DNA from 3 places in the Georgenia wangjunii genome. Region 3 is predicted to be linked to each of the others. Evidence: riboswitches for the same ligand, from Rfam matches in the RefSeq annotation. Region 3 holds a riboswitch; each other region holds the start of a gene.
The links. A riboswitch is a leader RNA that binds a small molecule or an ion and turns the genes downstream of it on or off. The one in region 3 is predicted to bind S-adenosylmethionine.
Positions count from the first base shown of each region.

Region 1: another riboswitch for S-adenosylmethionine. It lies ahead of V2J63_RS03265 (methylenetetrahydrofolate reductase); the one in region 3 lies ahead of V2J63_RS03960 (LLM class oxidoreductase).
Region 2: another riboswitch for S-adenosylmethionine. It lies ahead of V2J63_RS07070 (O-succinylhomoserine sulfhydrylase); the one in region 3 lies ahead of V2J63_RS03960 (LLM class oxidoreductase).

Region 1 is NZ_JAZGON010000001.1:719,133-726,889, reverse strand. It holds gene V2J63_RS03275 (FG-GAP-like repeat-containing protein) at 610-1,830, shown strand; gene metE (5-methyltetrahydropteroyltriglutamate--homocysteine S-methyltransferase) at 1,964-4,357, opposite strand; gene V2J63_RS03265 (methylenetetrahydrofolate reductase) at 4,365-5,303, opposite strand; SAM riboswitch class I at 5,339-5,431, opposite strand; gene V2J63_RS03260 (endonuclease/exonuclease/phosphatase family protein) at 5,539-6,546, opposite strand; gene V2J63_RS03255 (hypothetical protein) at 6,860-7,192, shown strand; gene hrpA (ATP-dependent RNA helicase HrpA) at 7,331-7,757, shown strand, end outside.
Region 2 is NZ_JAZGON010000003.1:210,440-218,196, forward strand. It holds gene ddaH (dimethylargininase) at 1-680, opposite strand, end outside; gene V2J63_RS07050 (hypothetical protein) at 821-1,243, opposite strand; gene V2J63_RS07055 (hypothetical protein) at 1,279-2,205, opposite strand; gene V2J63_RS07060 (hypothetical protein) at 2,512-2,790, opposite strand; gene V2J63_RS07065 (dicarboxylate/amino acid:cation symporter) at 3,524-4,999, shown strand; SAM riboswitch class I at 5,212-5,321, shown strand; gene V2J63_RS07070 (O-succinylhomoserine sulfhydrylase) at 5,330-6,724, shown strand; gene V2J63_RS07075 (beta-N-acetylglucosaminidase domain-containing protein) at 6,877-7,757, shown strand, end outside.
Region 3 is NZ_JAZGON010000002.1:12,771-20,527, forward strand. It holds gene V2J63_RS03940 (helicase HerA-like domain-containing protein) at 1-1,185, opposite strand, end outside; gene V2J63_RS03945 (Rieske (2Fe-2S) protein) at 1,296-1,769, opposite strand; gene V2J63_RS03950 (hypothetical protein) at 1,858-2,280, shown strand; gene V2J63_RS03955 (flavin reductase family protein) at 2,290-2,829, opposite strand; SAM riboswitch class IV at 3,187-3,308, shown strand; gene V2J63_RS03960 (LLM class oxidoreductase) at 3,589-4,659, shown strand; gene V2J63_RS03965 (LLM class flavin-dependent oxidoreductase) at 4,729-5,562, shown strand; gene V2J63_RS03970 (gluconokinase) at 5,579-7,051, opposite strand; gene V2J63_RS03975 (DegV family protein) at 7,146-7,757, shown strand, end outside.

The DNA.
Region 1 (7,757 bases), on a different contig from region 3:
GGTCTGCCGGGTTGCGCGCGCCCCAGTCGCGGCCGTCCGAGCCGGCCGACGCTGGGCACCCCGCGCGCCCTCTTCATCGCGCGCGGAGAGCCGCGGTCGCCCGGCCGGGGCACGGCGGGGGCTCGAGGGCAGTTTGCCCACGAGACAACCGTGCACCAGCGCAGATCGCATCTCGACGTGCTGGTTCAGCAACTTTCGGCGACTAGACGATCGTCGAGACTGTGGGCGGCAACTCTTGAACATCCGGGGCGTGCGTTGGGTAAAAACACCGCGCGAGCGAACCTCCCACGGGGTGTGACGCGTATCACATTCTCTACGAATCCGCTTGTCGCCCGGCACATGTGGCGACATCCCGCGCCAGAAGTCTACGTATGTAGGTATTTGCGTAATACGGCTCACATGCTTGCTCGGCAAGGTTCTCGCTAAACTGAAGCCGTCGGGATTGGTCCCTCCCCCTCCGGGACGCAGAGCCCGCAGCACCGGCCCTCGAAGCGCACGGTCCGATCACACCGCTCGCCAGGCCCTCCGCCTCATCCAGCACCGCTGTCAGGGAGCCCCATGCATACGTCTACCGTCCGCTCCACCTCGCGCCTCATGCTAGTCGTGGCCATGGCACTCGGCCTGGTCGCCACCTTCCTCGTCGCCGTCCCGACCAGCGCGCAGGCCGCCCCCGCGCAGGCCGACACGATCGTCTCGCTCGTCAACCAGGCGCGTGCCCAGCACGGCCTGCGCCCGATGCGGGTCAACGGCTCGCTCACCTCGATCGCACAGGACTGGTCGCAGCGTCAGGCCGCGGCGAACACGATGTCGCACCGTCCGAACTTCACCTCGGGCTACCCCGCGGGATGGACGCGCGGCGCCGAGAACGTCGCCTGGCACTCCCAGAACAACCCGCAGGCCGTCTTCAACGGCTGGATGAACTCGGCGGGTCACCGCGCGAACATCCTCAACCCCTCGCTCACGGACATCGGCGTGGGCTGGGCGATGGCCTCCTCCGGCCGCTACTACGCCACGCAGAACTTCGCGGCCTACGCCGGCAGCACGGCCCCGGCGCCGGCTCCGGCGCCCACCGGGACGCCCGGCAACAAGGACTACAACGGTGACGGCAGGGCCGACGTCCTGACGATCAGCTCCACGGGCCGACTCGCGCTGTACCCCGGCAACGGCCGCAACGGCTGGGGAACCCCGAGGACCATCGGCACCGGCTGGACCGGGTACGAGCTCATCGCACCCGGTGACTTCAACGGCGACGGACGCGCCGACATCCTCGCCATCGCCCCGAACGGCCTGCTCTACCTCTACGCCGGTACCGGCAGCGGCTTCGCGGGCAAGGTGCAGATCGGCAACGGCTGGGGCGGCTTCACCAACGTCTTCTCTCCCGGTGACTTCAACGGCGACGGCAGGGCCGACATCCTCGCGACGACCGCAGCCGGCGACATGCACGTCTACTACGGCAGCGGCACCGGGCGCATCAGCGGCTCCGCCAAGATCGGCTTCGGCTGGGCCGGCTACACCGACATCTTCGACGGTGGCGACTTCAACGCCGACGGCCGCGGGGACATCTTCGCCCGCGACAGCAGCGGACGTCTCTACGCCTACTACAGCAGGGCCGGCAACACGATGTCCGCTCGCACCCAGATCGGTAGCGGCTGGGCGGGCTTCGACCACATCTCCGCCGTCGGTGACTTCTCCGGCGACGGTCGCAGCGACATCCTCGGCGTCGACGGCCGCTCGGGGAACGCGTACATCTACCCGAGCACCGGTCGTGGCACGTTCGGCGCCCGCGTCCAGGTCGGCAACGGGTGGGGCATCTTCGACACCGTGCGCTGATCATCGAGCCTGACCGCCCGGGGTGACGAGCCCGACGGCGGGACGCACGTGAACGGGCCCGGCACCTCCACGGTGCCGGGCCCGTTCTGTAGCGAGGGGGAGGTTGAGGCCCCGCAGGGCCGGCGCTGCGGGTCTACAGGCCCGCGCGCACCTGCGCCGTCGCTGCGACGAGGTTCTTGAGCGCGGGGGTGACCTCCTCGTACCGGCGGGTCTTGAGCCCGCAGTCCGGGTTCGCCCACAGCAGGCCGGTGGGCACCGAGCGCGCCGCGTCGGCGAGGAGCTCGGCGATCTCCTCGGTGCTCGGCACGCGCGGGGAGTGGATGTCGTAGACGCCCGGGCCGATGCCGCGTGCGTAGCCGGACGAGGCGAGGTCCGGGAGGATCTCCATCTTCGAGCGAGCCGCCTCGATGCTCGTCACGTCGGCGTCGAGGCCGTCGATGGCTCCGATGACCTCGCCGAACTCGGAGTAGCACAGGTGGGTGTGGATCTGGGTCTCGTCGCGCACCCCCGCCGTCGCCAGCCGGAAGGACCCGACCGACCAGTCGAGGTACGCGGGCTGGTCCGCCGCCCGCAGCGGCAGCAGCTCGCGCAGCGCGGGCTCGTCGACCTGGATGATGCCGATTCCTGCCGCCTCGAGGTCACTCACCTCCTCGCGCAGCGCGAGCGCCACCTGCGTGGCGGTGTCCGCGAGCGGCTGGTCGTCGCGGACGAAGGACCACGCGAGGATCGTCACGGGTCCGGTGAGCATCCCCTTGACCGGCTTCGCCGTGAGCGACGCCGCGTAGGTGGCCCACTCCACGGTGATGGGGGCGGGACGCGTGACGTCGCCCCACAGCAGCGACGGCCGCGTGCACCGGGTGCCGTAGGACTGCACCCAGCCGTTCTCCGTCACCGCGAACCCGTCGAGGTTCTCGGCGAAGTACTGCACCATGTCGTTGCGCTCAGGCTCCCCGTGCACGAGGACGTCGAGGCCGATCTCCTCCTGGAGCTCGACGACGCGCCGGATCTCCGCGCGCATCTCGTCCGTGTACTCCTCGGCGCTCAGCTGCCCCTTGCGGTGCGCGGCGCGCGCCCGGCGGATCTCCGGCGTCTGCGGGAAGGAGCCGATCGTCGTCGTCGGGAGCGGGGGGAGGTCGAGGACGCGGTTCTGCGCCTCGGTCCGGGCGGCGAAGTCGCTGCGCCGGTAGTCGTCCTCGCCGAGGGCGGCGGCGCGCTCACGGACGTCGGGGCGGGTGACGCCGGAGTGCTCGAGCCGGGTACGGCGCGCGTGCGCGGCGTCGGAGAGCGCGTCGGCGACGGCGTCGCGTCCCGCGCTGAGGCCGGTCGCGAGCGTGCTCACCTCGCCGACCTTCTGGTCGGCGAAGGCCAGCCAGCTGCGCAGCTCGTCGCTGAGGTTGGGCTCCGCGGCCACGTCGTGCGGGACGTGCTGGAGGGAGGTCGAGGTCGCCACGGCGAGCCACCCCTCGGCGACGGCGTCAGGGCGCAGGCCCGCGGCGAGGCGCTCGAGGGTGCCGAGCGCGGAGTCGAGGTCCGCGCGCCACACGTTGCGCCCGTCGACGACGCCGGCGACGACGATCGTCGTGCGGAGGGTCTCGAGGACCTCCGGTGCCGGAACGTCCCCGCGCACGAGGTCGATGCCGACGGCCTCGACGTCGGTGGCGCCCAGCACCGCGAGGGCGTCGTCGGCCGCGCCGTAGGAGACGGGCACGAAGATGGCGGGCCGCTCGGGGCGGCGCAGCTCGACGGACAGCGCCTCGTACGCGCGGGCCGTCGCGGCGAGGACGCGCTCGCGTGGCACGTCCCACGTGTCGACGGCGAGGGCGGGCTCCTCGAGCTGGACCCACGGCGCGCCGGCCTGGCTGAGGGCGCGGAGCAGCTCGGCGTAGACGGGCAGGACGTCCTCGAGGCGGTCGAGCGGGTCGAAGCCCTCGGGGGCGGGGACCACCGGGGCGGCACCGTCCGCGGCGGGCGTGGCCCCGACGGCCTTGCTCAGGAGAAGGAACGTCACCGGGCCGACGATCGTCGGGCGGGTCGTGATGCCCTCGCCCGCGGCCTCGAGGAAGAGCTGCACGACGCGGTCGTCCGCGAGGCGGAACCCGGTCTCCGGACTGATCTCCGGGACGAGGTAGTGGTAGTTGGAGTCGAACCACTTCGTCATCTCCAGCGGCGCGCGCTCCCCCTCGCCGCGCGCGACGGTGAAGTACCCCGCGAGGTCCAGGCGCCCCTCGGCGTCGAGCTCGCGGGCGAACCGGGGCGGGACCGCGCCGAGCGTCGTCGCGGTGTCGAGGACCTGGTCGTAGTAGGAGAAGTCGCTCGGGATGGAGGCGTCGTCACGGCCCAGCCCCAGACCGACGAGCCGGGCTCGCGTGGCCCGGCGCAGCTCGGCGGCGGCGGCCTCGAGGTCGTCGACCTCGGACCGGCCGGCCCAGAACGACTCGGTCGCGCGCTTGAGCTCGCGGTCGGGTCCGATGCGCGGGTAGCCGAGGATCGTCGCCGTCGGCAGGTTGGGGATCGTCGTGTCGGTCATGAGGTCCTCACGCGGTGGGGGCGGGCTGGGGCAGGGGCGGGTACACGGGTGCCGGGGACGGCCACGCGTCGTCGTGCGACGTCGGGATGCGGCGGCGCAGGTGCTCGATGACGTCGAGCGCCGGGCGGTGCTGGTTGAACGTGTAGATGTGCAGGCCGGGGGCGCCGGCGGCGAGGACGGCATCGATGAGACGCAGCGTCGCGGCGATCCCACGCTCGTGGCGGAGCGCCGGGTCCTCGACGGCGAGGGCGTCGAGGAGCGCGGGCGGCACGTCGACGCCCGTGAGCTCGGCGAGCCGCGTGAGGCGTCCGGGGTCGGTCGCGGGGATGACGCCGGCGACGATCGGCAGGTGGACGCCCGCCGCGCGGGCCTCCGTGCACAGGTCGACGTAGGCGCCGGCGTCGTAAAAGACCTGCGTGATGGCGAAGTCCGCCCCGGCGTCCTGCTTCTCGCGCAGCGCCCGGACGTCCTGGGAGCGGGAGTGGGTCGTGCCGCTCGGGTACGCGGCCACGGCGATGCTCACCCCGCCGGCGGGCCCGAGGCGCGCCTCCTCCACCTGCCGGATGAGGGCGACGAGCTCGCTCGCGCGGTTGAGCCCGTCGGGCCGTGGCACCCACTCGGGTTCACCCTGCGGCGGGTCGCCGCGCAGCGCGAGGAAGTCCCGCACGCCGTCGTCGAGGAGGTCGGCGACGAGCCGCGCCAGCTCGGCGCGCGAGCTGCCCACGCACGTGAGGTGGGCGATCGGCGTCACGGACGTCTCGGCGAGGATCCGCTGGACGACGTCGCGCGAGGCCCGGCGCGACGAGCCGGACGCCCCGTACGTGACGGAGAAGAAGTCCGGGGCCGCGCCGGCGAGGCGCTCGACGGTCTCCCAGGCGGCCGCGGCACCGGTGGCGGTGCGTGGCGGGTAGAGCTCGAACGAGACGGTCGGACGCGCGGTCGGCACGTTCACGAGGCTAGCGGTGCTCACAGACGTCGACTCCCCCATCGAACCTGGCGGAAGCACCCTCACCCGGGGACGGGGGGTTGCTGCGGCGTCGATGAGCCAGGACTCTCAGCCGCTCTGGATGGTGGTGCGATCGTGGCGGCGTTCCGTCCCGCGATCAATGACCGTCCACCTGACGAGACGACGGCGGCCGGAGGACCAGCCCGCGGGCACGGCGGCGTCGAGGTGGTGCGGCTCAGCGTGCGGCGGGCCGGGGCGCCATCCGCACCGCGACGGCGCGGTGGTCGCTCCCGCCCACCTCGAGGACCGCTCCGTCGACGACGTCGAACGCACCGCCGTCGACGAGCACGTGGTCGATCGTCGTGCCGACGAGCGCGGGAAGCCGCGCCGGCCACGTCGCCACACCCCCGACGCCCGCGGCGACGGCGCCGTCGACGCACGCCCCTGCGTCGCGCATCGGTCCGTGGTCGAGCGTGGCGTTGAAGTCGCCCGCGACGATGACCCCGGGCGTCGCGCGGCACACCTCCATGACGGCCTCGAGGTCCGCCTCCCACTCCTCCATCGCCTCCGCCACGGGCGCGACGGGGTGGACGGCGACGAGGACGGGCCCCGCGCCGTCGACGGGCTCCGCCCGGACGGACCCGAGCGTCGTGCCCGGCCCTTCGGCCTCCGCGTAGCGGCCGAGCCGCTCGCTGACGAGCAGCGCCGTCGAGCGGGCGTCCCAGCCGCCGCTCGTGCGGACGAACACCTGGAACGTGGGGCCTCCGGAGGAGGCGATGAGGGCGGCCACGCGCGCGGCGTCGTCGGCGGCCGTCTCGGGGAGGGTGAGGACGTCGGCACCGACGTCGACGGCGGCCACGGCGACCTCCTCCGCGCTCGACGCGCCGCCGTAGGTGTTGAGGGTGAGCACCGTGATGTCAGCCGCGCCGGGCTCCGCGCCGAGCGCGCCATCGTTCGTCACGCCGCGGTCGAGCGTGACCCAGCCGTGCCCGGCTCCGACGAGGAGGAGCACAGCGGCGAGCACCGTGCGCCTCGTCCCGCCGCGGCGGCGGAGGGCGCCGGCGAGGGCGGCGAGCAGCAGGGCGAGCCCGGCGAGGACGAACGCCGCCGCGAGGACGGTGCGGAAAGGGAGGACCTGCGCGACCGGGACGACGGTCGAGAGCCCGACGCGCGCGGGGTCGAGCGAGATGACGGCCGCGACGGCGAGCAGGAGCGTCACCGCCCATCCCACGACTCTTCCCACGCCTCCATCCTCCCGTACGCGGATGGGTCGTCGTGGCCGGCGTCTCCCCGGCGCCGGCACCGGGGAGACGCCGGCGGTTCTCGACTTTGATCTATTGCGGCTGCCCGCGCGTGAGAACCACAATGAGAACCCGTGAGACCACGTCACGGGTAGGGCAAGGATCGGTATGGAGCGTGCCACGGCTCCCGAGCCCAGCGCGTTCCCCACGGCGCTCGCGCCGCGTCTGCGGACGCAGTGCGGGGCGTCCCGGCTTCGGTGACGAGGGGCCAGGCCGTCGAGCGACGGGCAGGCCCCGACGAGGTGGAGGTGCTCGATGACTTCGTGGAGGGACGTACCCAGCGACGTGCTGGAGCAGGAGTGGGCCACGGCGCTCGCAGCGGACGTGGGCAGCCACATGCCTCATGCCGACCTCGGCAGGCGCCTCGTCGAGCTGGCCGCGGAGATCGACCGGCGGGTGCTCGCCGGAGAGAGCGGCCTCATCCACGCCCCGACGGTGAGCGCCCCGGCCCCGCGGAGCATCACCCCGTCGCTCATGGACACCGCGTGGCTCACGACCTACCTGACCCGCGGGGCGCTGAGCGCCGCGGCGCGTCCCGGTCGCCGGTCCGCCGGCGCGCCCCTCGCCACGCCGGGACCCGCCGCCTGACACGACACGCACGCACCCCGCGTCCGCCGGTCGGGGAGCGCCGGCGGCCGCGCGCCGACCGGCGCCCGCCGGTCCTTCGGAGGCCACGTGCGCGGCGGGTGTGCCAGCCGGGGTGGCCATCGGCGAGAATGGTCGACCGTGAGCCACGACGAGGGTGCAGAGCCGGCGGCGCCGCCCGTCGGCGGCTCTCCCGACGGCGGTGTCCCGCGCGGGCCGGGTTCGCCTCGCGGTCGGCGCCGCGGACGCGGCCGGGGCAGGGCGGGCGGTCCCGCGTCCGGCCCTCGCGCCACCGCCGAGGACGAGAGCGGCGCCGTCAGGACCGAAGAGACCCGCGCGCAGTCCTCCCGCACGCAGCCCGCGAGGCTCCGCGGCGCGGGCACCGACCCTCCGCGCGGGCAGCGGTCAGGGCGCCGCGGCTTCCGTCCGCCGAGCGAGGAGCAGCTCGCCGCTCGCCGCGCCGCCCTGCCCGTCATCACCTATCCCGAGGAGCTGCCGGTCTCCGCCCGCCGGGAGAACATCGCCCGGGCGATCGCGGAGAACCAGGTCGTCATCGTCGCGGGCGAGA
Region 2 (7,757 bases), on a different contig from region 3:
ATGACGTTCCTGCCGTCGCTGACGCCGTTGAGGCCCAGCACGACCGCGTCGGCCTCCGTCGCGATGACGGCGTCGGGGAAGAGGTGCTCGAGCACACGACGGCTGCCCGGGGAGAACGCCGGCGGGTAGTAGGCGATCTCGGAGTCGGAGAGCACCATCATCGCCGTGTCGAGGTGGTAGAACCGCGGGTCCACGAGGTGCATGGAGATGACCGGCTTGCCGATCGCCTCCTGCAGCTCGAGGTGCGAGGCGTGCGAGGTACGGAACCCGGTCCCGGCGAAGACGAGGTCGCCGACGGTGAGGATGTCTCCCTCGCCCTCGTTGGTCTGCGTGGCGGTGACCGTGGGGAAGCCGGCGTCGGCGAACCACTTCTCGTAGGCGGGCCCCTCGGGCATGCGCTGCGGGTAGGTGAACTTCGCCGAGTAGACGACGCCGTCGCCCATGACGGCGCCGTTCGCCGCGTAGACCATGTCCGGCAGGCCGGCGATCGGCTCGATGAGCTCGACGTCGTGGCCAAGCTCGAGGTAGGTCCCGCGGAGGGACTCCCACTGCTCGACCGCCCGCTCCGTGCTCGTCGGGACCTCCGGGTGCATCCACGGGTTGATCTCGTAGCTCACCGTGAAGTACGTCGGCGGGCACATGAGGTAGCGACGGGCGGTGGCCTCGCGGGTAGCGGGCATGGAGGACCTTCCTTCGTGAGCGGGGGTCCGCCGAGCGTACGCAGCGCACGTGGGCGGTTCGCGGCGGCGCGCGGGTGCGCGTGAGCGGCTCGATCGCACGACGGCGCGTCGAGGTCCCGTGAGAGCGGACGGTCAGGCCGTCAGTCGCGCCAGCCGAGCTCGCGTGCGCGGTCGATCCACCCGAGCTCGTCGCTCGGGGTGCGGGCGGCGACGTCCATGACGTGCTGCGCGTGCTCGACCGCGGGGGTCACCGTCTCGATGAGCCCGCTCCAGAGGTCGCTGAGGGTGGCTCGTGCATCGGTGACGGCCGCGTCGACGAAGGCGTGGGCGGCCAGCGCACGCCCGGCGCACTCCGCAGCGACGGGCGCGGAGCCGGCGCGCGGCGCCCGCGGGGCGGCCGGAGGGCCGTCCGACGCCGTGGTCGACCGCCCCACGTGGATGAGGCGAAGGTCGGCTGCGGCCGGGAGCGCGGCGGCAGCGTCGACGGCCGGGGTCGGCGCACCGTCGTCGACCAGACCGACGCTTCTGCGCGTCGTCGTTGGCGCGCTCTCCCCGATGGTCATCTCGTGACCCGTCTGTCAGAGGGGAACGGAGGTGGTCAGAGGAACTCGTCCGCGTGCAGCAGGCGCGTGAGCGCGCTCAGGAGACGGGTCCGGACCGTGCACATGGTGGTGCGCTGGAGCGTCACCTTGTCAGCAGTGGCGCTGAGCAGCTCGATGATGTCCGCCCCGGTCCACACCCAGGCGCCCTCGAACGCGAGCTGATCGGCGCGCATCTCGGGGCGGCCGGTCGGGCTGCGGTAGGCGAGGATCTGCACGCCGCCGGTGAGGGCGGTGGAGGTGGTGCCGAGCGCGCCGAGCGCCGTCGCGTCGAGCCCGAAGAGGTGGGGGACGACCTCCTGGCGACCGCGGCGCATCGCGTCGGCCACCGTGTGCGACATCGTCCACCCGGTCGTCACGGGCCCTCCGACGGTGTCCGGGCCCGTGGTGTCGTCACCGAGGGGGAGCGCTCGCAGGATCTCCTCGACGAGCGAGCCGTCCGAGGCGAGGCTGATCTCGACCGTGCTCTCCTGCTCGTACTGCAGCTCGCCCGAGCGGGCCGGTGAGGCGAGCCGGCGGCGGCGGGAGAGGGCGACCGTGTGGCCGTCGCGCCAGGCCGTGCTCTGGGCGACACCGACGGCGCCGGACCACGACCGCACGTCCACGCGGACGTCGGCGAGCGCGAGGGTCATGAGGCCGGCCGCGAACGGCTGGACGACGGCGTCGAGGTCGTCGTTCGACGGGACGTAGCGCGCGAGGCCGCGCTGGGCGAGCATCTGCCACGAGCGGCGGCGCTCGGCCTCGGTCAGCGGGGCGAACTCCGTCAGGCCGAAGGCGGCCGGTGCGAAGTCCGCCGGCACGGGTGCGTCAGGGACCGCGTCGAGGACGGCGCCGCGCAGGACGAGCCACTCGCCGATGTCGAGGCGGAACCTGGTCGAGCGAGCCTTGCGCTGGCGCACCAGCGGGCGGACTGTCTGTGCAGTCATGAGAACCTCCCCGTTCGACCGGGCGACGTGGTCCCGCCGCGGGCTCTCGGTGCGCCGCTCCAAGGAAAAGTTTCTCCCTATGAAACATGTGCGCCGGGAGCCGTTGTTGGGCATCGCGGTTAAGCAATTGTCGTGACGCCCGCCACTTCGGCACAGGCCCGGAGATCCGCGCCTGCGCCCCGACGGGGTCAGGCACTGACGCTATCCCGCTCGCGGACCCGTAAAAGGCTCCCAGAGCCCCCGTGGAGGATCCGACGGCCGTTTCTAGACCAATGTCTAGACGCAGGTCTAGACGTTGGTATGGACTCAGGTTTTTGGTGCGGCGTCGGACTTTAAAGAGCGTGCGATGCGCCAGAGGGCGAGCGCCCCCATGGCGTCGAGGAACGGCGCGAGGACGACTCGGGTCACGGCACGCGGTACGGGGCCGCGGAGCCACACGTCCTCGTCCCACCGGACGCGGGCACGGGAGTCGTCGACCCCGTGGACGGTGATCCGGGCGACGCCGAGGAGGAGCGGCCCGGACTTGCGCAGGACGGCGACGCCATCGGTGCCGCCGGCGGGCGGGTCGAGGCGTGCGACGGTCATCCGGTCGACGAGGACGAGGGCGGTCGTGGGGGGGGGGGGGGGGGGGGGGGGGGGGGGGGGGGGGGGGGGGGGGGGGGGGGGGGGGGGGGGGGGGTCGAGGAGGAGGGGGGCGGTCGGGGTGACGACGTCGTCGCCGACCCGGAGGGGGTGCTCGGGCACGTCCATGCGCGTGAGGGGGATCCACTCGCCGTGCCGGGAGAGGTCGGTGACCAGCTCGAACGCGGCGGCGGCGGGCAGGGGCAGCGTGCGGGCGCTCACGGGTGGAAGTCGACCACGCCCGGCGCGCAGCCACCACCCGGTGCGCTCGCCGTCCACGCCTCGGGGTGTGATCTGCGCCGCCCGTGCTTCCGCCGCCACCGCTCGTCCGCTATGGTCCGAGGCGGACGGCGATCGGAGCCGCCCCGTACCCATGGAGTGTGCGTGCTCAACCGCTGGAACCTCACTGTGCGCCCCGTCGTCGACCTCCGACGTCAGGCGAGCGCGCTGTGTTGTCTGCGCGCCTGCCGGGTCTGACCCAGCAGGCGTGTGACCGCGTGCGCGCGGTCGGGGCAGTAGCCCGGCGCACCGCCCGGCCCTGAGCCCCTCCCCAGCTCCCGCACCGACGCCCGGCCCCGCCGGCGTCCCCTCCCCGCATCCTCGCCCGGCGTCACGGGCGCGACGGGACCTCCTCAGCCGCGTCACCGCAGCGCCCCCGGCGCGCGCCGCCGCACGCCCTGTCAGAAAGGCAGCACCTGTGTCCACCCCATCCACCGCTACCGAGCCGAGCGCCCAGCGCCGCCGGCTGCGCCTGCCGTCCTTCAGCGTCCAGATCATCCTTGCGCTCGTCGTCGGCGTCCTGCTCGGGTGGCTCGCCCTCGAGATCGGCGACACGGCCGACGGGCAGCCGAACGGCCTCGAGGTCACGCTGAGCACGATCGGCTCGACGTTCGTCAGCCTCCTGCGGGCGATCGTCCCGCCGCTCGTGTTCACGGCGATCGTCGCCTCGATCGCGAACCTGCGCGGTGTGGCCAACGGGGCGCGCCTCGCCGGTCAGACGCTCCTGTGGTTCGCCATCACCGCGCTCGTCTCGGTCGCCATCGGGATCGGCCTCGGTCTCGTCCTGCGCCCGGGCGAGAACACGACGGTCTCGGAGGCCGCCGCGAGCGAGCCCAGCAGCACCGGCAGCTGGCTCGACTTCATCCAGGGCCTCGTCCCCGCCAACTTCCTCGGGCTCGCGACGAACAGCCGCCTGAGCACCGGCGACGACGGCGTCATCTCCGGCGTCAGCACCTCGGTGAGCTTCAGCGTCCTCCAGATCGTCGTCCTCGCGCTCGTCGTCGGGATCGCGGCCCTGCGCGTGGGCAGCAAGGCCGAGCCGTTCCTCTCCTTCAACCGGTCGCTCCTCGCGATCATCCAGAAGGTCCTGTGGTGGGTCATCCGCCTCGCCCCGCTCGGCACCCTCGGCCTCATCGGCAACGCGATCGTCGCGTACGGCTGGGACTCGCTCCTGCCGCTCGGGACGTTCGCCATCGCCGTCTACGTGGGTCTCGCGCTCGTCGTCCTCGTCGTCTACCCGGTGATCCTGCGTGCGAACGGCCTGCCCGTCATGCGCTACTTCCGTGGCGCCTGGCCTGCGATCCAGCTCGGCTTCGTCTCGCGCTCCTCGATCGGCACGCTGCCCCTGACGGAGCGCGTGGTGGAGCGCAACCTCGGCGTGCCGCGCTCGTACGCGTCCTTCGCGGTGCCGCTCGGCGCGACGACGAAGATGGACGGGTGCGCCGCGATCTACCCGGCGCTCGCGGCGATCTTCGTCGCCCAGTTCTTCGGCGTCGAGCTGAGCATCACCGACTACCTGCTCATCGCGTTCGTCTCTGTCGTCGGGTCGGCGGCGACCGCCGGCCTCACCGGCGCGATCGTCATGCTCACCCTCACGCTGTCCACCCTCGGGCTGCCGCTCGCGGGCGTGGGCCTGCTGCTCGCCATCGACCCGATCCTCGACATGGGCCGCACCGCCACCAACGTGGCCGGCCAGGCTCTCGTGCCGCTCATCGTCGCCAAGCGCGAGGGCATCCTCGACCTCGACAAGTACCACTCGGCCAACTCGGAGAACCTCTTCGTGGACGACGACGACGCGGCCGACGTGGCCGCGACCGCCGCGGAGGGCCCGGAGGTCGTCTCCGGGTCGGAGGCGGAGCGCACCGCGGGGGAGCAGCTCGCCACCGCGCGCTGAGCCTCCTCCTCGCCGTTGCTCCTCGCCGCTGCTGAGCGCGGCTCGGGGCAGCCGGCGGGGCACGCTCCCCACGACGAGGGCCGCCAGGTGATCCTGGCGGCCCTCGTCGCGGTCCCGGGCGCCGCGCTGCCGTCGCGGACCCGGCGTCCCGCCACGTGGGCAACGCGGGGGTGGTACTTGGCTTCCGCCATCGGACCCGGTTACCATCCGAACCACCATCCAGAGCAGCCGAGAGACCTGGCTCGTCGAAGCTGCAGCAACCCCGATGGACCCGAGTCGCTCGGGCCCGCCGCGTGGGTGCTCCCGCCAGGACCGATGGAGGGACGCACGATGACTGACGCACTCAACCCCGCAGGATCCGGCTGTCCGGGGCCCGGCTCCTACCCCGAGCCGCCGCCGAGCTGGGGCCCGCAGACCCGGGCGGTCCACGCCGGGCACGCGCGCAGCGACTTCCACGAGACGTCCGAGCCCATGTTCCTCACCCAGGGCTACGTCTACGAGCGCGCCGCCGACGCCGAGGCGGCGTTCCTCGGCGAGGTGGACCGGTTCACGTACTCCCGGTACGAGAACCCGACCGTCTCGACCTTCGAGGAGCGTCTGCGCGCGCTCGAGGGGGCCGAGGCCTGCTACGCCACGTCCACCGGCATGTCCGCGGTTTTCAGCACGCTGGCCGCGCTCGTGCGCGGTGGCTCGCGCGTGGTGGCGGCCCGGGCCCTGTTCGGCTCGACGCTCACCCTCTTCGAGGACGTCTTCGCCAAGTGGGGGGTGCGTACCGACTACGTCGACGCCCACCGCATCGAGTCGTGGGAGGAGGCCCTGGCCACGCCGGCGGACGTCGTCTTCTTCGAGACGCCGTCGAACCCCATGCAGGACATCGTCGACGTCCGGCGGGTGAGCGAGCTGGCCCACGCGGCGGGAGCCGTCGTCGTCATCGACAACGTCTTCGCCACGCCCATCCTGCAGCGGCCGATCACGCAGGGCGCCGACGTCGTCGTCTACTCCGCGACGAAGCACATCGACGGCCAGGGCCGGGTCATGGGCGGCGCGATCCTCGGGACCAAGGAGTTCATCGAGGGACCGCTCCAGCTCATCCTGCGCAACACCGGGCCCACGCTCAGCCCCTTCAACGCGTGGGTGCTCCTCAAGGGCCTCGAGACGATGCCGCTGCGCGTGCGCGCCCAGACCGCGGCGGCGCTCGAGCTCGCGACGTGGCTGGAGTCGTTGCCCGCGGTGTCGCGCGTCTACTACCCGTTCCTCGACTCCCACCCCCAGTCCGAGCTCGCTCGCTCGCAGATGAGCGGCGGCGGGACGGTCGTCACGTTCGACCTCGCCGCGCCGGGCGACGGCGCGGCACCGGCGGACCAGGCGGCCACCTTCGCGTTCCTCGACGCGCTGGAGATCGTCCTCATCTCCAACAACCTCGGCGACGCCAAGTCGATGGTCACGCACCCCGCGACGACGACGCACCGCAAGATCGGCCCGGACGGCCGCGCGGCCGTGGGGATCTCGAACGCCACCGTGCGGCTCTCGGTGGGGCTGGAGGACGTCGCGGACCTCCAGGCCGACCTCGCCCAGGCCCTGGCGTCCGCGCAGCGCTCGCGGCCCGGTGGTAGCGCCCAGGCCGCCGCGGCGGCGCTCGCCTCGCCGCCCGCCAGCACGCCGGCGGTGGCGGAGGTGGCGACGGCGGACGCCACCCGCGCCGCCGCCCTCGAGTTCGTCGGCTAGCGCAGCCCGCCCGCCCCGGCGGCACCCTGTCCGCCCGCACCCCCGTCCGCTCGTGATCATGCAGAGGTGTGACGGGCTGACCGGGCATTGACGATGTCGGTGCGCGTCCGTAGCGTCGCGCCCACCACGTGATGCTCGTCACAGGAGGCACCATGCGCCCCGTCCGTCGGCTCGCCGTTCCCCTCACCGCGCTCCTCGCGTGCGCCCTGCCGGGTGCGGCCGCGGCGGCGCCCGCACCGCTGGCACCACCTGGGGCGACGGTCGTCGGTGGGGTGCCGGCACGCCCGGCGGCCACGACCGGCCTCGCGGCACCGACCGCCCTCACCCCTTCCCGACTCACCCAGCCGGACCTCGGCCCGGCCGAGCGCCTCGTGCCGAAGCCTCGGGAGGTCGCGCTCACGGCCGGCACGGTCCCCGTGCCCGACGCCGTCACCCTCGTCCTCGCCGGTGACGTGGACCCGCGCGTCACGGCGGAGGCGCGCGCCGTCCTCACCGAGCTCGGCGCGGAGAGCATCGAGGAGATCCCGCTGGGGGAGACGCCGGGGACGGCGTTCGTCCTCGCGGTCGCCGACGCCCCCTCGGCCGAGGCCACGGCCGCCCTGGGGGTGCTCGGTACGACGCCGGTGGACCCGGCCGTCGCGGAGGGTTACGCGCTCGCCGTCGGGGCGCTCGGCCCGATCCCGGCGACCGTCGTCGCGGGGTCCGACGCAGCCGGCGCCTTCCACGGCCTCCAGACGCTGCGCCAGCTAGCCACGCCCGCCGAGCCCGCTGCCGTCGTCCCCCTCGGCTCCGTGCGCGACTGGCCGGAGCTCGGCCTGCGTGGCGTCATCGAGGGCTTCTACGGCGAGCCGTGGTCGCACGCCGACCGGCTCGACGTCGTCGACTTCCTCGGCGACGTCAAGGGCAACAGCTACGTCTACGCCCCCAAGGACGACCCGTACCACCTCGAGCAGTGGCGCGAGCCCTATCCGCCCGCCGAGCGCGCGGAGATCGCCGAGCTCGTCGCGGCCTCCGAGGCGGAGATGGTCTCGCT
Region 3 (7,757 bases):
GTCGAGGTCGCCCACCTCGGGCAGGGAGGCATAGAGGTCCGCCAGCAGCCACATGACGAACGTAGAGAACAGGCCCGGCCGGTCCTGGAGGGCCGGGAGCTGGAGCGCCGAGATGACGCCGCGACCATCGGCGGCGGTGCGGATGAGGTCGTGCGTGGAGAAGGCGGGCTCACCGAAGAACACGTCCGCGCCCTGCGCCTGGAGCGCCGCTATCTCGCGGAGGATGACGCCTGCGGTGGCCGTGGAGATCCCGCCGATGTCCTTGAGCTCGGGCTTGCCGTCGTCGGAGGTGAGGTAGGAGATCGTCGCGCGCAGGTCCTTGAGGTCGAGGAGCGCCAGCCCCTGCTCGTCCGCCCAGTGGAAGATGAGCGCGAGGCTCGACTCCTGGGTGTCGTTGAGCCCGAGGACCTTCGCCAGGAGCAGGGGCCCGAAGTCGGTGACCGTCGTGCGGATCGGCACCCCGTCGCCGACGCCGCCGAGGCTGAGGAGCTCGGTGGGGAACGCCGTCGGCGACCACTCCTGCCCGATGCCCACAGTGCGGGCGAGGAGGGCGTCCCCGCCCGGCCCCGGCTCGGCGAGTCCGGTGAGGTCGCCCTTGACGTCCGTGAGGAAGACTGGCACGCCCTGCTCCGAGAGGCCCTCGGCGAGGACCTGGAGGGTGCGGGTCTTGCCCGTGCCGGTCGCGCCCGCGACGAGGCCGTGACGGTTGAGCGTGCCGAGCGGGATGCCCACCTGGGCGCCGGGCACGGGGGCACCGTCCTCGACGAGGGCGCCGATCGGGAGCACGCCGTCACCTGGGGGGTAGCCGGCCGCTACCGCACGGGCGTGCTCCGAGAGGGCCGCGGCGACGACGGGCGTCCCGGCGGTGAGCACGTCCGCCGGCTCAGCCGCACCGGGCGCATCTGTCGCCGGTGCGTCTACCGTGCGCTGCGCGTCCGTCCGCCCACGGTCATGCGCTGGCGGCCGTTCGTCAGCCACCTCCGCCACCGTCGCCGGCTCGGGGTGCGGGACGCCAGCAGCGAGGGCGGCGTCGAGCGCGGCCTGCGCGGCCTCCGCTCGCGCTGCAGCCGCCTCGGCGACCGCCTGGGCGGCCTCGGCCCGCAGGCGCGCGATCTCAGCGGGGGAGGCCGGTGGAGCGCCTGTGGGCGGCGCGCTGGCGGGCGCGGATGGTGCGTCGTCGGCCATGCAGCGATCCTAGGTGCGCGCCCGCCGTGGTCGGGTCGAGCGCTCGGCGTCCCGGCGCCGCGACGTCCCGTCGCTCCGGTGGTCCGGCCGGCGGCCTCGGTGGTCGCGCGTCAGCTCGCGACGACGCCTCCGTCGCGGACCTCGACGGACACCGCGGGCAGGGGGTCCTCGGCCGGCCCGCGCAGGGCGTCACCGGTGGCGAGGTCGAACTCCGAGCCGTGGCACGGGCACCGCAGCGTCCCGTCCTCGGGGGTGACGACGCACCCTTGGTGCGTGCAGATCGCGCTGAAGGCCACGACCTCGCCCTGCGACGGCTGCGCGACGAGGATCTCGGCGCCGTCCGGCGTCGTCACCGCCACGGCCCCGCCGACGGGGACGTCGGCGAGCGCGACGAGCGGCTCGGCGCCCGACGGTGCGGGGGAGCCGCTGCCTCCGGACGGCGCGGACGAGCCGCCCCCCTCGGACGGTGGCGCGCTGCCGCCCGTCGGACCGGGCGTCCCGCCGTCGGCGCCGCAGGCGGCAAGCGTGACGAGCCCGGCGGCGGACCCCGCGCCGAGGAGCACGGCCCGGCGGCTGGGACACATCGGCGATTGTGCGGACAACGTCGCGTCCATGGTGGGAACGTACAACGTGCGGCGCGTGCCGTACACAGCCGAGGAGAGAGGGATCGCCATGCCGAGCTCAGCTGCCGAGGCCCGCCCACCCGGCGCCGCCGTGCCCGAGCCGCGCTCCTCGACCGTCCTGCGCTGGCTCACGGCCGCCGGCGTGCTCGTCTCCGCCGTCGTCCACCTCTACCTCTACCTCGACGGGTTCGACGCCATCGAGATCATCGGGCCGCTCTTCCTCCTCAACGGGGTGGCGGGGATCGTCATCGGCCTCGCCCTGCTCGTCTGGCGCCACCCGGTGTGGCTCGTGGCCGCTGTGGGCTTCTCCGCGGCAACGGCGCTCGCGTTCCTCGTCTCGACGACCGTGGGGCTCTTCGGCGTGCGGGAGCCGTTCTGGGGCGTGTCCCAGACGACGGCGCTCGTGGCCGAGCTCGTCGGGCTCGTCTGCGGGGCGCTGCTCCTCGCGCGGTGGTGGCGGCGTCGCCGCTGAGCGTCGTCCCTACGAGAGCGTCGTCGCGTCGTCGAGCCGGTAGTACGTGCGGTTCGTGTAGACGAGCGGGTTGCGCACCTCGGACTGCTGCGCCAGGACGGCGCGGACCGTGATGAGCAGGCTGTCGCCCACGGGAATGCGCTCCTCGATGACGCCGCGCACCCACGCCGTCGTCCCCCGCAGGATGGGCTCCCCGGTCGGCAGCGGCGCCCACCGGACCCCGTCGAAGCGGTCGACGCCGCGCGCCGCGAAGCGGGCGGCGACGTCCCGCTGGTCCTCGGCGAGGAAGTTGACGACGACGCTGTCCGCCTGCTCGAGCGCCGGTCGCGAGGACGACGTCGCCGCGAGCGAGAACGCGAGGACCGGGGGCGCGGCGGAGACGGAGATGACGGAGGTCGCGGTGAACCCGACCGGACCGTCCGGGCCGCGCAGGGTGACGACGCCGACCCCAGCCGGGTGGTGGCGGAAGACCCCCTTGAAGTCCGCGGCGCTGATCTCGCGGTAGTCCGGCTGCACGGTGTGCAGCCCCACGGCGTGCTCGGCGCTCATGCCACGCTCCGATCGGTCTCGACTACATCTGTCTATGACAACGCTGGGGGTGCGCCGCCATTCCCGGCGGGCGGTCGCGCGCGCCGAACGGGTCGTCGGTCGAGCGGGTTCGTGACCCATCGATGTCCCTTGAGCCGGACCGTACGCGGCGGCTCGCCGCTGTCGCGACGCGGGGTCGGCCGTCTCGCCAGGGGAGACGCAGACCACCGCTGCGTCCACTCATCTCGACATGTGAGAGGAGATCGGGCTGGGCGCGGCTGGTCGCGCGGACCTCTGCCACGTCTCGCGCGGCGGAACCTGAGACGCGCCCGACCGATTGTTGACATGTGAAGCATGTCTCCTCTAGCGTCTGCCCCAGGTTCAGAGCACCAGTGCGCTACTCGCGCAAAGCCCCGGCTTGCTGGTCGACAACCCCGCACGTGCGCGGGGTGCCCCGGGTGATGACCTGGCCTCACGAATGGCGTGAGGCAACGCTGCGCACCTCTGGTGCACGAGCACGAAGGAAGCAGGACGACCATGAGCACGCACCCGAGCCCCAGGTTGAGCCCCATCTCGCCTCGCTGCTCCATGCGCATGTGTTGTCGTCCCTGTATGTCGGTCTGACGACGTACCCAGCGATGCCCCGGCGCACCCCGCGCTGACGCATCACCGCTGACGAGGCCCCGGCGCGGGCGAGTGGCACGCGCGCCCCGGGACGACCTGCGGCAGCACTCCTTCTTGCGCGCGCTGCGCGACGACACCAGATGGACACGTGCCCCCATGACTGTTGCCTACCTCCCTGCCCGGCCCACCGACTCCGCCCGCACGACCCTCGGCCTCGACCTCACCGGCCTCGGCGCCGACCCGGGGAGCAGCTCCCTCGGTGTCGACCTGCCCGTCGAGAAGGCGAACCTCGCCCGCCTCGCCTCCTACACTCGCGCCGCGCACGAGGGCGGCGTCGCGTTCGTCGCGCTCGACGAGCAGTTCCGCCTGCGCTCCGACCGAGCCGTGCGCCGGGACGCATGGCTCGACCCGGTCGTGGCGGCCAGGCGCATCAGCCCGCACGCCCGTTCGGCGGGCCTCGTCTCGAGCGTCCCGCTCCGGCAGGCCGACCCGGGCGCCCTCGCCGGTGAGCTCGCGCAGATGGCGGGACCTGCCGGGACGTGGGCGGGGCTACAAGTGAGCGCCGGTACCGCGCGGGCGGACGCCGTCGCCGACGTCCTCGACCACGTGAGCCGCTCGCTCGGCCGGACGCGGCCGGGGTCCCGCCCCGTCGCCCGCCCGAGGGTCGTCGTGCCGCTGCGCTCCGAGGCGGACATCGAGCTGGCGGGCTCCGTCGCCGACGTCGTGCGGGTGCGCGAGCGCGACCTCAGCTGGGCGCGGGAGCTGCGCTACGCCGTCCGCGCGACGTCCCGCGCCGCCGGGCGCGGTGACGTCAGCGTGCTCGTCGACCTCCACACCGTCATCTCGGCCGACCGCGGCGCCGCGGAGGCACGGGCCGGGCTCGTCGCGGACATCGCCGGCGAGCACCCGTCGTGGGCGGGCGCGCTCGAGGCGGTCGGGACGGCCGAGGACGTCGTCGAGACGATGGAGCGGTGGATCACGGCGGGTGCGGCCGACGGGTTCGTCATCCTGCCGGGCTCGGTGCCCGCGGACGTCGCCGCCCTCCTGCGCGAGGTGGTGCCGGGCCTGCGCGCCCGTGGCCTCCTCGCCGAGGCCGCGGCGCCCGCCGCGGCGCCCGCGCGTCCCGCGGTTGACGGTGCCCGGAAGCCGCAGGCCCGCCGTGCGCCCGTCCGCGTCGTCCGGCCGCCGAGCCAGGCGGCCCGCACCCTCGCGGCGCGCCCGGCCTGAACGGACCGCGGGCGGGAGGGGCACCCGGGGGCCTGGTTCGCACGCGTCCCCGGGACTAGCCTCGGACGCATGAAGTTCGGCTTCGTGGCGAGCTGCGGCGGCACCGACGACATCCTCGAGATGGCCGTCGAGGCCGAGCGCTGCGGCTGGGACGGCTTCTTCACGTGGGACGGGATCACGATCGGCGCCCACGAGACCTTCGATCCCTGGGCGGTCCTCGGTGCCGTCGCCGTCCGGACGCGCACGATCCGCATCGGGGCCATGGTCTTCTCCCTGCCCCGGCGCAAGCCGTGGGAGGTGGCCCGCCAGGCCCTGACGGTCGACCACCTCTCGGGTGGGCGGCTCGTCCTGCCGGTCGGCCTCGGTGCGGTGGACGACGGCGGCTACAGCCGCGTCTCCGGGGAGGTGACCGACCGCCGCGCCCGCGCCGAGCGGCTCGACGAGACCCTCGCGTTCCTCGCGCAGGCGTGGACTGGGGAGACCTTCAGCCACGGCGGTGCGCACTACCGGGCCGAGGACATGATGTTCCGCCCGCTGCCCGTCCAGCGCCCGCGCATCCCCGTCTGGGTCGTCGCGGCCTGGCCGTCCGAGCGCTCGATGAGCCGGGCCGCCGCCTGGGACGGCGTGATCCCTCAGCCGCGGGGGCAGGCGATGGAGCAGCTCACGCCGGCCGACCTCGCGGCGATGGTGGCGTGGGTCGGGCAGCGCCGTGGCGGTGACGCCGGATCCTTCGACGTCGTCGTCGAGGGCGAGCTGCCGGAGGGTCGTGCGGCGGCTCGGGAGCACGTCCGCGCGCTCGCCGCGGCAGGTGCGACGTGGTGGGTCGACTCGTACTGGGACCTCGAGCACGAGACCCCGCAGACGCTCCTCGACCGCATCCGGCAGGGGCCGCCCGTCACGTGAGCGACCGGGTGCGCCCTCAGGGCGCGACGAGCGCGGCGTAGAGCTCCGCGTACCGGCGTCCGCGCCCGGCGTAGTACTCCGCCCGGTCGGGCACGGGCGCCGACGTCGTCCCCGTCGTCACTCTCGCGCGCGGCGTTCCCGGCGCGAGGGACGCGAGGGCGATGAGCGCCGTGCCGTGGAGCGTCGAACGCTTGATCGTCACAGGGGAGACCGGCGCGCCGAGAGCGTCGGCCAGCACCTGGAGCCAGGTGGGGAAGTCCTGGGTGACGCGACCGCCCGCCAGGATCCGCTCAGGCGCCCCGGCGACGGCGGCGAGCTCGGCAGCGACCCGGGCGTAGGACAGCGCGACACCCTCCATCGTCGCCCGGAAGAGCGCCGGGCCCGCCGTCGCTGCGGTGACGTCCGCGAGGACGGCCCGCGCACCGGCGGCCCAGCCGGTGCTGCGCTCCCCGCTGAAGTAGGGCAGCACCGCCGGCGTGGTCGGGTCCGGCGCGGCGGACAGGACCGCACCGAGGTCGGCGCCGTCGAGGCGGACGGTGCCCTCGAGCCAGCTCACCGCACGCCCGACGTCGTTGAGCGCGCCGCCGACGAGGGACCGGTCTGCGTCGACCCGGTAGCACCACAGCCCACCCGGCACGTGCGCCGGCACGCCAGGGACGAGCATCCGCATGGCGCCGCTCGTGGCGGCGGAGACGACGGCGACCGACGGGTCCTCGCCGCCCACGCCGACGTTGGCGGCGAACCCGTCCGCGATGACGGGGAACCACGCCGCGCCCCGGAGTGCGGGCCAGCGTGACTCGACACCGGTGAGCGGCCGGCCCGGGTCCCGGACCTCCGAGAGGTGCCCGGGGGTGATGCCGGCGAGCGCGAGGAGCCCGTCGTCCCACGCCCCGGTCCGCCGGTCGAGCAGGCCCGTCCACGCCGCCGTCGAGGTGCCGACGGCGGTCGTCCCGAGCAGCCGGTCGTAGACGTACTCACCGACGGAGAGCCACCGGTGCACCGCGGCGAACGTGACGGCATCGGTCTCGCGCAGCCAACGCAGGCGAGCGGGCAGGTAGCTGGAGTGCAGGCGCGTGCCGGTCCGCTCCCGGAGCGACTCCTCGTCCACCTCGGCCCGCAGGGCGGTGACCTGGTCGGCGCACCGGGCGTCGGCGTACGTGAAGCACGGCGTGAGCGCGCGCCCACCCGCGTCCACGCCGACGAGGGAGGAGGCGAAGGTGTCGAGCGCGACGCCCGCGACACGGCCGGCGAGGTGCGGCTGCGCCAGCGCCGTGAGGATGTCCTCGACCTCGCTGACGACGGTGTCCGGGTCGATGACGGAGGTGCCGTCTGCGCCGGTCGTGAACTGGTGCCGCACCTTGTGCCGGAGCCCGCGCACCGGCAGGCCGGCCGTGTCGTAGACCCCGCCCCGGCTGCCGGTCGACCCGACGTCGAGGGCGAGGACGAGCGGGCCTGCGGCGTCGGCGAGCTCGACGCTGAAGTCGGACATGCGCACCTCGTGAGGGCTGGGGGCCTGGGCTTCGATGCTAGGCGCCCGGCACCAACGGGTCACGTCCGCTCCCCGCGCGCCGTAGGGTCAGGCCATGGCAGGCGTCGCGGTCCTCACCGACTCCACGGCATCGTTGCCGCCGGAGCGCGCGGCGGAGCTCGGCATCACCGTCGTCCCCCTGCGCGTCATCCTCGACGGGCAGGACCTCCCCGACGACGGCGTCACGCTCACGCGGACCGACCTCGCGAGTGCCATGCGCGCCGGCGCGACCGTGACGACGTCCCAACCGAGCGCCGCCACCTTCACCGACGCGATGGTCGCCGCCCTCGACGCGGGGGCGGACGCCGTCGTCAGCCTCCACATCTCCGCCGAGCTGTCGGGGACGGGCGAGACGGCGCGGGTCGCGGCGGCTGCGGCCGCCGATGCCCGTCCCGGCGCGCGCATCCACGCGGTGGACACCCGGACCGCGGCGGCCGGGACCGGCCTCGCGGCCATCGCGGCGGCCGAGGTCGCGGCCGCCGGCGGGGACGTCGAGCGCGTCCTCGCCGCGGCGCGCGAGGTGGCCGCCCGGAGCAGGGTGTTCTTCGTCGTGGCGGACCTGCACCACCTCGCCCGGGGCGGGCGGATCGGCCAGGCCCGTGCCTTCGTCGGGTCCGCGCTCGGGATCCGGCCCATCCTCGGCATCGAGGCGGGGCGGATCGCCGTC